Regions from separate parts of the Achromobacter sp. 1011791174 genome, predicted to be linked through region 2. Evidence: predicted binding sites of a transcription regulator. Region 2 holds the regulator's gene; the other holds the start of a gene.
The links. Region 2 encodes FNR, which switches genes on or off when oxygen is low (the NO sensors DNR and NnrR bind a similar motif). Its sites were predicted from a motif close to TTGATNNNNATCAA; they were not measured.
Positions count from the first base shown of each region.

Region 1 (5,178 bases), on a different contig from region 2:
GCCGCGCGCGGCCGTGATTTTCCCCAAGCCCCAGGCCGACAGCGCCAGCAGCGCCGCGCCCGCCGCCAGCGTCTGCGGCAGGCTGGCGCCCAGCCGCGCCGTCCAGGCGGCCAGCAGCGGGCCGACAATCTGGCCGGCGGCGAAGGCCGCCGTCATCAGGGCGGCGGCACGGGGCGCGGCCGCGCCCGCCAGGCGCCGGGCCGCCACCATGCCGGCCTGGGTGATGACCATGAAGGTGCCGCCCACCAGCAGCGCCGCCACGATCACGGCGGCCAGGTCGTGCCGCAGCGCCGCCACCGCCATGCCCAGCGCCATCGCCGCCTGCGCGCCGCGCCAGATCCGGATCTCGCCGTGCCGGCGCGCCAGCTTAGGCACCATCAGGCAGGACAGCGCGGCGGCCAGCCCGAACAGGGGCCAGGCCCAGCCGAACACCGCCGGATCGGGCATGACGTCCTTGGCCATGGCGGGCAGGAAGGTGGCGGGAATGATGTAGCCGATGCCGAACACGCCATAGTGCAGCGCCAGTCCCGCCATGCCGCGCGGCAGCGGTTCCCGGTGGGATGGGCGGGCGGACGCGGCGGTGGCCGGCAGCGCCGCGCGCAGTCTGGGCCAGGCGGCCATCGACAAGGCCAGCGCCAGCGCGCCCAGCGCCACCCAGCATTGCGCCGCCGTGGCGCCGGCCGCCATCAGGGCCAGGCAGGCCAGCCCGGTCGCCGCGATGCCGGCGCCCACGCCCGCATAGACCACGGCGGACGCGGCCGGCTCGATCGGGTCGCCGGCCCGCGCGGGCCGCCATGAGGCCACGCAGATGAAGCCCAGCGCGCTGGCCCAGCCGGCCGCCAGCCGCAGCGCGGCCCAGCCCGCCACGGAGTGGGGCAGCGGCATGGCCAGGGTCAGCGCCGCCACCGCCAGCAGGCTGGCGCCCAGCGCGGCCAGCGGCCGGCGCGGCGGCCACGCGGCCGCGATCAACGCGCCCAGCAGGTAGCCCGCGTAGTTGGCCGAGGCCAGCCAGCCGCCTTGTTCCAGCGAGAGCGCGGCGTCGTGCGCCATCAGCGGCCAGACCGGCGTGAAGGCGAAGCGGCCGATGCCCATCAGCGCGGCCAGCGCCAGCGCGGCCGGCCAGGCGAGGCTGACGGCGCTGCGAGCGGGGACGAGGGGCTGGGCATGGCTTGACATGAGCCCACTCTACGACTGTACTAATATCTTGAATAGTGAATTATTAAGAACATAGGTTCTTTAAATGAGAAATTTGGATCTGGACGCACTGCAGATTTTCAAGGCGGTGGCCGATGAAGGTGGCGTGGCGCGCGCGGCCGCCCAGCTGAACCGTGTGCAGTCCAACGTGTCCACCCGGCTCAAGCAGCTGGAGGCTGCACTGGATGCGCCCTTGTTCCGCCGCCAGAACCGGCGCCTGGTGCTGTCGGACCAGGGCCGCGTGCTGCTGTCCTACGCCGACCGCCTGCTGCGGTTGTCGGCCGAGGCGCAGCAGGCCGTGCGCGACGGCGCGCCGCGCGGCACGTTGCGCCTGGGCACCATGGAAAGCACGGCGGCGGCCCGGTTGCCGCCGGTGCTGGCGGCCTACCACGCGGCCTGGCCGCAGGTGCGCATCGAGCTGGTCACGGGCACCTCGGCCGCGCTGGCGGCCAAGGTGCGCGACTACGAACTCGAAGCGGCCTTCGTGGCCGAGCCCTTTCCCGCCGAGGGACTGGCGTCAACCGAGGCCTTCGCCGAAACGCTGGTCCTGATTTCGCCGCGCGCCTGGCCCGAGATCGCCGACGCGCGGGCGCTGGCCGATCACACGGTGATCGCCTTCGCGTCCGGCTGTTCCTATCGCCGCATCCTGGAGTCCTGGCTCGGCCGCGAAGGCGTGGCGCCGGGCAAGGTGATGGAGTTCGCGTCCTATCACGCGATCGTCGCCTGCGTGGCGGCCGGTACGGGCGTGGCCATCGTGCCGCGCTCCGTGCTGGATGTGCTGGGCGGGCAGACCGCGCTGCGGGTGCGCGACCTGCCGGGCAAGTACGGAGCCGCGCGCACCCGGCTGGTGTGGCGGGCCGATGACGACACGCCGGCGGTGCAGGCGCTGCGCGATCAACTGGCGGCCTGAGGCGTCAGGCGGTCGCGCGACGGCCATGCTGCGAGCGCCAAAAAAAACGCGCGGGCATGTGGCCCGCGCGTTCTTGCTTGATGCGTGCGTCCCGATCAGAAGCGATAGCCGACGCCCAGCGTCGCCACCCACGGGTTGATCTTCGCGGTGCCGATGCGTTCGCCGTTCAGGCTGACCTTCGACTTGATGTCGATGTAGCGGATGTCCGCGTTCATGAACCAGCGCTCGCTGATCTTGATGTCCGCGCCCAGTTGCGCGGCCACGCCCCACGAATCCTTCAGCTTCAGCTTCGAGCCGTCCAGCGCGCCTTCGGCCTTGGTGTCGAAGAAGTGCGTGTAGTTCAGGCCGACGCCGATGTAGGGCTGCACCATGCTGTCCGGCAGGATGTGCCATTGCAGGCTCAATGTGGGCGGCAGTTGCTTGCTCGAGCCGATCTTGCCCAGGCCGCCGCCACTGATGTCGTGCTGGAAGGGCCAGGCGCCCAGCAGTTCGATGCCGATGTTGCGCGTGGCCATGTAGGTCACGGTGAAGCTGGGACGGACGTTGTTGTTCACGTCCAGTTTGACGCCGCCGTTGAGCACGCTGCCGTTGTTGGAGTCGGGGCGGACCTGCGTGACGCCGACCTTCAGCAGCACATCGCCGGCCTCGTGGGCATGGGCGGGGACGGCGAAGGCGCCGGCGGCCAGCAGGCCGGCGATGGCGGTGGCGCGGACGCGCCCGAGCTTCGAAAACATTTTCTTCTCCGATCTTTCCGTGGGGTGAGACGACAGGTTCTCAAACCCTGGCGCCGGCAGGCTTGACAGGAATCAAACCCTACCGGGATGTCGGGAATCGCGTGGTCGCGCCGCAACACGGCGCGCTGCCCCGCGCGGATCGCGCGCGCGGTTTGGGGGGGCAGGCGCGCAAATGAAACGCCGCCCCGCGCCTGGACGGCGCGGGGCGGCGTGGGGGCCGTGCAGGCCGGTCCCGGCCGATCAGCGCGGCAGGTCGCTGGATCCCATCAGGAAGGCGTCCACCGAGCGCGCGCACTGGCGGCCTTCGCGGATGGCCCAGACCACCAACGACTGGCCGCGGCGCATGTCGCCGGCGGCGAACACCTTCTCGACGCTGGTGCGGTAGTCGTCGGTGTTGGCGCGCACGTTGCCGCGCGCGTCGCGGTCCACGCCGAAGGCGTCCAGCACGGTCTGCACCGGCGATACGAAGCCCATGGCCAGCAGCACCAGGTCGGCCTTGATCTCGAATTCCGAGCCTTCGACCTCGCGCATCTTCATCTGGCCGGTCGCTTCGTCCTTGAACCATTCGACGCGCGCGCCGACAAGCTTCTCGACCTTGCCGTTGCTGCCCTTGAGCAGCTTTGTGGTCACGGACCAGTCGCGCTCGCAGCCTTCCTCGTGCGACGAGGACGTGCGCAGCTTCAGGGGCCAGTAGGGCCAGGTCATGCTCTTGTTCTCGGACTCGGGCGGCTGCGGCATCAGCTCGAACTGGGTGACCGAGGCCGCGCCGTGGCGGTTGCTGGTGCCCACGCAATCGGAGCCCGTGTCGCCGCCGCCGATCACCACCACATGCTTGCCCTTGGCCAGCGTCTGGTTGGTCAGGCGGTCGCCGGCCACGGCCTTGTTCTGCTGGCGCAGGAAGTCCATGGCGTAGTACACGCCCGACAGCTCGCGGCCCGGCACCGGCAGGTCGCGCGGGGTTTCGGAGCCGCCGGTCATGACGACGGCGTCGAACTCGGCCATCAGCGATTCGGGCGTGCGCACCGTCAGGCCGTCGGCGGCCGCGTCGCTGGGATTGCCGATGTAGGTCGACGGCGCGAATTCAACGCCTTCGGCTTCCATCTGCGAGATGCGGCGGTCGATCTGGTGCTTTTCCAGCTTGAAGTCGGGGATGCCGTAGCGCAGCAGGCCGCCGATGCGGTCGCTCTTTTCGAACAGCGTCACGGAATGGCCGGCGCGCGCCAGCTGCTGCGAGCAGGCCAGGCCGGCCGGGCCCGAGCCCACCACCGCGACCTTCTTGCCGGTCTTGCGCGCCGGCACCTGCGGCGTGACCCAGCCCTCGGCCCAGCCCTTGTCGATGATGGCGTGCTCGATGGACTTGATGCCGACCGCGTCGCTGTTGATGTTCAGGGTACAGGCGGCTTCGCACGGCGCCGGGCAGATGCGGCCGGTGAACTCCGGGAAGTTGTTGGTGGAGTGCAGCACGTCCAGCGCGCGGCGCCAGTCCTGCCGGTACACCAGGTCATTCCAGTCCGGGATGATGTTGTTGACCGGGCAGCCGTTGTTGCAGAACGGGATGCCGCAGTCCATGCAGCGCGCCGCCTGCTGCTTGGCCTGGTCGTCGTTCAGGTGCAGCACGAACTCGCGCCAGTTCTTCAGCCGCTTCTGCGGGGCCTCGGAGGCCTCCTGCAGGCGCTGGTATTCCATGAATCCGGTGATCTTTCCCATGATTTCCCTCACGCAGCCAGTTGTTGCGGGTTGGCTGCACGCCACATTTCACCCAATGCGCGGCGGTAGTCCGTCGGCATGACCTTTACGAATTTGCCGCGCGCCGCTTCCCAGTCGCCCAGGATCTCGCGGGCGCGGAAGCTGCCGGTGTAGCGGAAGTGGTCTTCCACCAGGCGGCGCAGGATGGTCTCGTCAGTCTCGCGCTCGCCGCCGCGCTGCGCGCTGTGCCAGGTGTCGATGCCGTTCTGCGCTTGCTGCTCGGCGTGCGGCACCACGGCTTCCAGTTCGACCATGGACAGGTTGGCGCGCTGCTTGAGCGTGCGTTCCGGATCCCAGACGTAGGCCACGCCGCCGGACATGCCGGCCGCGAAGTTGCGGCCGGTGGCGCCCAGCACCACGACCGTGCCGCCCGTCATGTACTCGCAGCCGTGGTCGCCGGTGCCTTCCACCACGGTGGCCGCGCCCGAGTTGCGCACGGCGAAGCGTTCGCCGGCCACGCCGTTGAAGAAGGCCTCGCCCGCCAGCGCGCCGTACAGCACGGTGTTGCCGGCGATGATGTGGTCGGGGCCGAAGCCGCGGAAGTCATTGGGCGAGCGCACGATGATGCGGCCGCCGGACAGGCCCTTGCCCACG
Region 1 is NZ_JCBANH010000056.1:30,480-35,657, forward strand. It holds gene AC6LJ5_RS19005 (YbfB/YjiJ family MFS transporter) at 1-1,176, opposite strand, end outside; gene AC6LJ5_RS19010 (LysR family transcriptional regulator) at 1,241-2,104, shown strand; gene AC6LJ5_RS19015 (OmpW/AlkL family protein) at 2,200-2,838, opposite strand; gene AC6LJ5_RS19020 (glutamate synthase subunit beta) at 3,079-4,545, opposite strand; gene AC6LJ5_RS19025 (glutamate synthase-related protein) at 4,554-5,178, opposite strand, start outside.
Region 1: a site for FNR is predicted at 2,901-2,914, ahead of AC6LJ5_RS19015 (OmpW/AlkL family protein). Genes of this name have one in related genera too.

Region 2 (5,178 bases):
GCCGTCTGCCGGACGAAGGTCTGCATGTAGGTGGTGAAGGTGTAGAAGGCCGCCGTGCCGCCCGCCGTCAGGCCCACCACGATGGCCACCTCGCGCGGGTACTTCAGCAGGCCGCGCAGCGAACTGGTGCGCGGCTGGGTCTTGCTGGCGGCCTTGTAGGAGTCGGTCTCGGGCATGTCGCGCCGCATGAAGGCGGTCACGATGGCAAGCAGCGCGCCGATCACGAAGGGGATGCGCCAGCCCCAATCCACCAGCTGCTGGTGAGTCAGGAACACGTTCTGCAGCAGCAACAGCACCAGGATCGCGCTGAGCTGGCCGCCGATCAGCGTCACATACTGGAAGCTGGAATAGAAGCCGCGGTGCTCGGCGTCGGCGATCTCGGTCAGGTAGGTGGCGCTGGCGCCGTATTCCCCGCCCAGGCTCAGCCCCTCGATCACGCGCGCCAGCGCCAGCAGCGCCGGCGCGGCCAGGCCGATGGAAGCGTAGGTGGGCGTGAGTGCGATGATCAGCGAGCCCACGCACATCATGCCCACCGACACCATCAGCGACAGCCGCCGGCCGTGCCGGTCCGCGATATGCCCGAACAGCCAGCCGCCCAGCGGCCGCACGATGAAGCCGGCCGCGAACAGCGTGGCGGCATTGAGCTGCTGGACGACGGGATCGTGCGAGGGGAAGAAGGCGGGGGCGAAGTACAGCGCGAAGGCGGTGTAGGCGTAGAAGTCGTACCACTCGACCAGGTTGCCCATGGAGCCGACGAAAATGGCCTTGATGCGGCGCTTCGCGTCGGCGACATCCAGATGCGTGTGCGTCATGGCGGTCCTTGCTGCTTGCCGGAATGGGAAACGCCGGCGTGGCCGCAAGCGCGCCGCCGCCAGCATGTCCCTATATTGCTCCCGGCCGCGCGAAATTGCACGCGCCGCCGCGCCATCGTTCAGCTTGCTGTCATGATTGGAGGGCGCCCTGGACGGTGCCTGGCGGGCGCTACTTGCCGCGCGGCTTGATCGGCTCGCAGGGCGCGGCCTTGTCCGTCCCGCGCGCGCCTTCGCCCAGCAGGGCCTGGGCGCCGCATTCCGAGCCGAACATGTTCTTGCCGTCGTGGCCCACGCCGCGCACTTCGTAGCCGGCGCGGTGCAGCGTGACCGGCTTGCCGCCGCGCGACGCGAGCAGGAACTCGTATTGCAGGTAGGCGGTGCCGCGCGCCAGTCGCGTGGAGCCCTGGGCTTCGGCGCCGCAGGTCTTGTCCAGCAGCCGGTGCTCGGGGTTGTTGTCGGCGCCGCCTAGCAGGTAGGTGACGTCGCGCGCCGCGTAGCGCACGAACAGCCGGGATTCCTCCTGGCCGCGCGCGTAGGCGGGCAGCTTGTCGGTGCCGTACTTGTACTGGTTGTAGGTGGGGCAGATGCCGCGTTCGTAGGGCGCGTAGCCCTTGCCGTCCGGGCGTGGCCGCTCGTTGGTCAGGTACAGGTAAGAAGAGGGATTGGCGATCACGTAGCGCAGCGCCAGCCCGTCGCGGCGCAGCGGGCCGTCGACGTTGTTCAGCACGGCGTAGCGTTGCACCAGCTGCGCGCCGCCGGAATGGCCGGCCAGCACGATGCCGGCCAGCGCGGGCAGGCGCTGGCGGTCGTCCAGGCTGCGCAGCAGGTCATCCAGAACCTGGAACGAGCTGACCGGCGCCGGCCGGCCGGCGGCCTGCACGCTGTCCTCGCCTTCTTCCCAGCTGGCCTTGCGCCATGCCGCCATGCCGGCGAAACCGGAATCGATGGAACCGGAAAAACGCGGCGCCAGCACCAGTGTGTCGCGCGCGCGCTCCGGATTGCGTTCCAGCAGGTCGGTCACGTATTCGTAATAGCGGTCGGCGTCGCGCTTGACGCCGTGGATCACCACCACCACCTGCTTGATGTCGGCCAGTTCGCCCTTGCCCAGCGGGCGGTTGGCGTAGACCGGGATCTTGTAGCGATGGCCCGGCTTGCCCAGCTCGACGGTCTGCCAGCGCGTCGGCTTGGCCGCTTTGGGCGCGGGGGCGGATTCGTCGTAGTCGTAGGGGTCGGGCAGTGGCGTCTGCGCGGCGGCCGTCAGCGGGGCCGCCCGCGCCGCCAGCATCAGGCTGGCGGCCGGCAGGAAGGCGCGCGCGCGGCGCATGGGCGGCTTCAGCAGCTTTCTTGGCCCAGCAGCTGCTTGAGCGCGGGCTGGTCGAGGATGCGGACTTCGCGCTGGTTGATGCGGATCAGCCCATCGCGCGCGAAGCGCGAGAACAGCCGGCTCACCGTTTCCAGCGTCAGGCCCAGGTAGTTGCCGATTTCCTCGCGGCTCATGCGCAGCACGAATTCGGTGGACGAATAGCCCAGCGAGGCGTAGCGCTGCGACAGGTTCAGCAGGAAAGCCGCCAGGCGCTGCTCGGAGCGCATCGAGCCCAGCGAGGCCAGCATCTGGTGCGAACGCGTGATCTCGCGGCTCATCAGACGGCGGAACTGCTGCTGCAGCGAGGGCAGGTGGGCGGCGACGCGGTCGACTTCATTTAGGCGAATGACGCAGACTTCGGAGTCTTCCAGGGCGACGGCGGCCGACACGTGCTTGCCCTCGAGCATGCCGTCCATGCCGACGATCTCGCCGGGCAGGTGGAAACCGGTGATCTGGATCTGGCCAGTCGCGTCTTCGAGCTGCGTCTTCAGGCTGCCGAAGCGCACGCCATAGACCGCGTCGAGGGGGTGATCCAGCGAGTACAGCGTCTTGCCCTTTTCAAGGCGCACGCGTTCCTTCACCAGTTCGTCCAGCTTTTCTACTTCGGCGGCTGCCATGCCCACGGGCACGCACACGTGTCCCAGCATACACGTGGAGCAATGGGCGGCATCTGGGGCTACGGGGACCCTTTTTTGCATATTGACCTCTATAGCGCCCGTCGAGCGGCGGGTAGCCGATGCGGGCATGAAGCGTGATGACAATTGGTATTGTAGTCCGTTGTTACTACGGGTGTCTTACGCGCTCGCGGCGTCCTTGGACAGGGACGCCGCGCGAGCGTTCCCCGCGTGGCGGTAAACGACCCAGTCCGTGACGTGATCGACGGCCGCGATGTCGCTGGCGGCGCCACGCCGCGCGGGATCTATCGGGTAGTACTGACAGGGCAGCTCCGCGCCGTCCGGGCCCGGCTGCGCGAGGCGCGCCAGCACGTCGCGGCGCAGGAAGCAGCCGGGCCGGCCGGGATGGTAGTCCTCGATCTCGTCCATCAATTGGATATGGGCCGGCTCGACCTGATAGATATCTCCTAGGACGCGACGCCCGTCAGCCACGGGAATCAGGCCGGGCCAGGCGCCGAAGTCGACCAGCCGGCCCGGCACGCTGGCCGCGCCGACCCGCCGTACCGCCGGCAGTCCACGGTCGGAGGCGGTCCGCTCCAGGTCGTTGATCTCGCCCGCGCGTAGCGTGCCGTAGACAAAAACGTATATGCTCATGATTCCTCAGGTTGCCGCACGTCGATAGAGTCCGCAAGGCCGGCAGGGTATTGAAATTCCCCGTCCCGGCCGCATATTCAGGTCATCGAGCCAGCCGGCGATGCATCGGTCAGGCTCCTCAACAAGCCAAACGACCACTATGCGATTCGACAAACTTACCACCAAGTTCCAACAGGCATTGGCGGACGCCCAGAGCCTGGCCGCCCGCAACGATCATCCCTACATTGAGCCCATACATGTGCTGTCCGCGCTGCTGTCCGATCCCGACAGCGGGGCCGGTAGCCTGCTGGCGCGCGCCGGCGTCGCCGTGAACCGGTTGCAGCCGGCCATCGAGCAGGCGCTCAAGTCCCTGCCTCAGGTGCAGGGCGATGACAACGTCCAGGTCGGCCGCGAGCTGCAGGGCGTGCTGACGCGCACCGACAAGGAAGCCGCGCGCCGGGGCGACACCTACATCGCCAGCGAGTTGTTCCTGCTGGCGCTGGCCGACGACAAAGGCCCGGCCGGCCGCATCCTGCAGGAAGCCGGCCTGCAGAAGAAGGCGCTGGAAGCCGCCATCGACGCCGTGCGCGGCGGCGAGTCGGTGTCCGCCGCAGAGGGCGAGTCCAACCGCGAGGCCCTGTCCAAGTACACGATGGACCTGACCGAGCGCGCCCGCCAGGGCAAGCTCGATCCGGTGATCGGTCGCGACGACGAGATCCGCCGCACCATCCAGATCCTGCAGCGCCGCACCAAGAACAATCCCGTGCTGATCGGCGAACCCGGCGTCGGCAAGACCGCCATCGTCGAAGGCCTGGCGCAGCGCATCGTCAACGACGAAGTGCCCGAGACGCTGCGCGGCAAGCGCGTGCTGTCGCTGGACCTGGCCGCGCTGCTGGCCGGCGCCAAGTTCCGCGGCGAATTCGAAGAGCGCCTGAAAGCCGTGCTGAAGGAACTGGCGCAGGACGATGGCAGCAACATCGTTTTCATCGACGAGTTGCACACCATGGTCGGCGCCGGCAAGGCCGAGGGCGCGATGGACGCCGGCAACATGCTCAAGCCCGCGCTGGCGCGCGGCGAGCTGCATTGCATCGGCGCGACCACGCTGGACGAATACCGCAAGTACATCGAGAAGGACGCCGCGCTGGAGCGCCGCTTCCAGAAGGTGCTGGTCGACGAACCCGACGTGGAATCGACCATCGCCATCCTGCGCGGCCTGCAGGAACGCTACGAGATCCACCACGGCGTCGAGATCACCGACCCGGCCATCGTGGCCGCGGCCGAGCTGTCGCACCGCTACATCACCGACCGCTTCCTGCCCGACAAGGCCATCGACCTGATCGACGAGGCCGGCGCGCGCATCCGCATGGAAATCGATTCCAAGCCGGAAGTGATGGACAAGCTCGACCGCCGCATCATCCAGCTCAAGATCGAGCGCGAGGCCGTCAAGAAGGAGACCGACGATGCCTCCAAGCGCCGCCTGGGCGTGATCGAGGACGAGCTCGAAAAGCTGCAACGCGAGTACAACGACTTCGAGGAAATCTGGAAGGCTGAAAAGGCCGCCGTGCAGGGCACGCAGGCCATCAAGGAAGAGATCGACGGCGTGCGCGCCGAGATGGCCGAGCTGCAGCGCAAGGGCCAGTTCGACAAGCTGGCCGAGCTGCAGTACGGCAAGCTGCCCGACCTGGAGGCGCGCCTGAAGGCCGCCGAGATCGGCGCGGCCGAGGCCGCCACCGAGGCCGAGGGCGATGAGGGCCGG
Region 2 is NZ_JCBANH010000141.1:1,041-6,218, reverse strand. It holds gene AC6LJ5_RS28675 (MFS transporter) at 1-812, opposite strand, end outside; gene AC6LJ5_RS28670 (hypothetical protein) at 982-2,136, opposite strand; gene fnr (fumarate/nitrate reduction transcriptional regulator Fnr) at 2,145-2,873, opposite strand; gene AC6LJ5_RS28660 (gamma-glutamylcyclotransferase family protein) at 2,970-3,443, opposite strand; gene clpB (ATP-dependent chaperone ClpB) at 3,583-5,178, shown strand, end outside.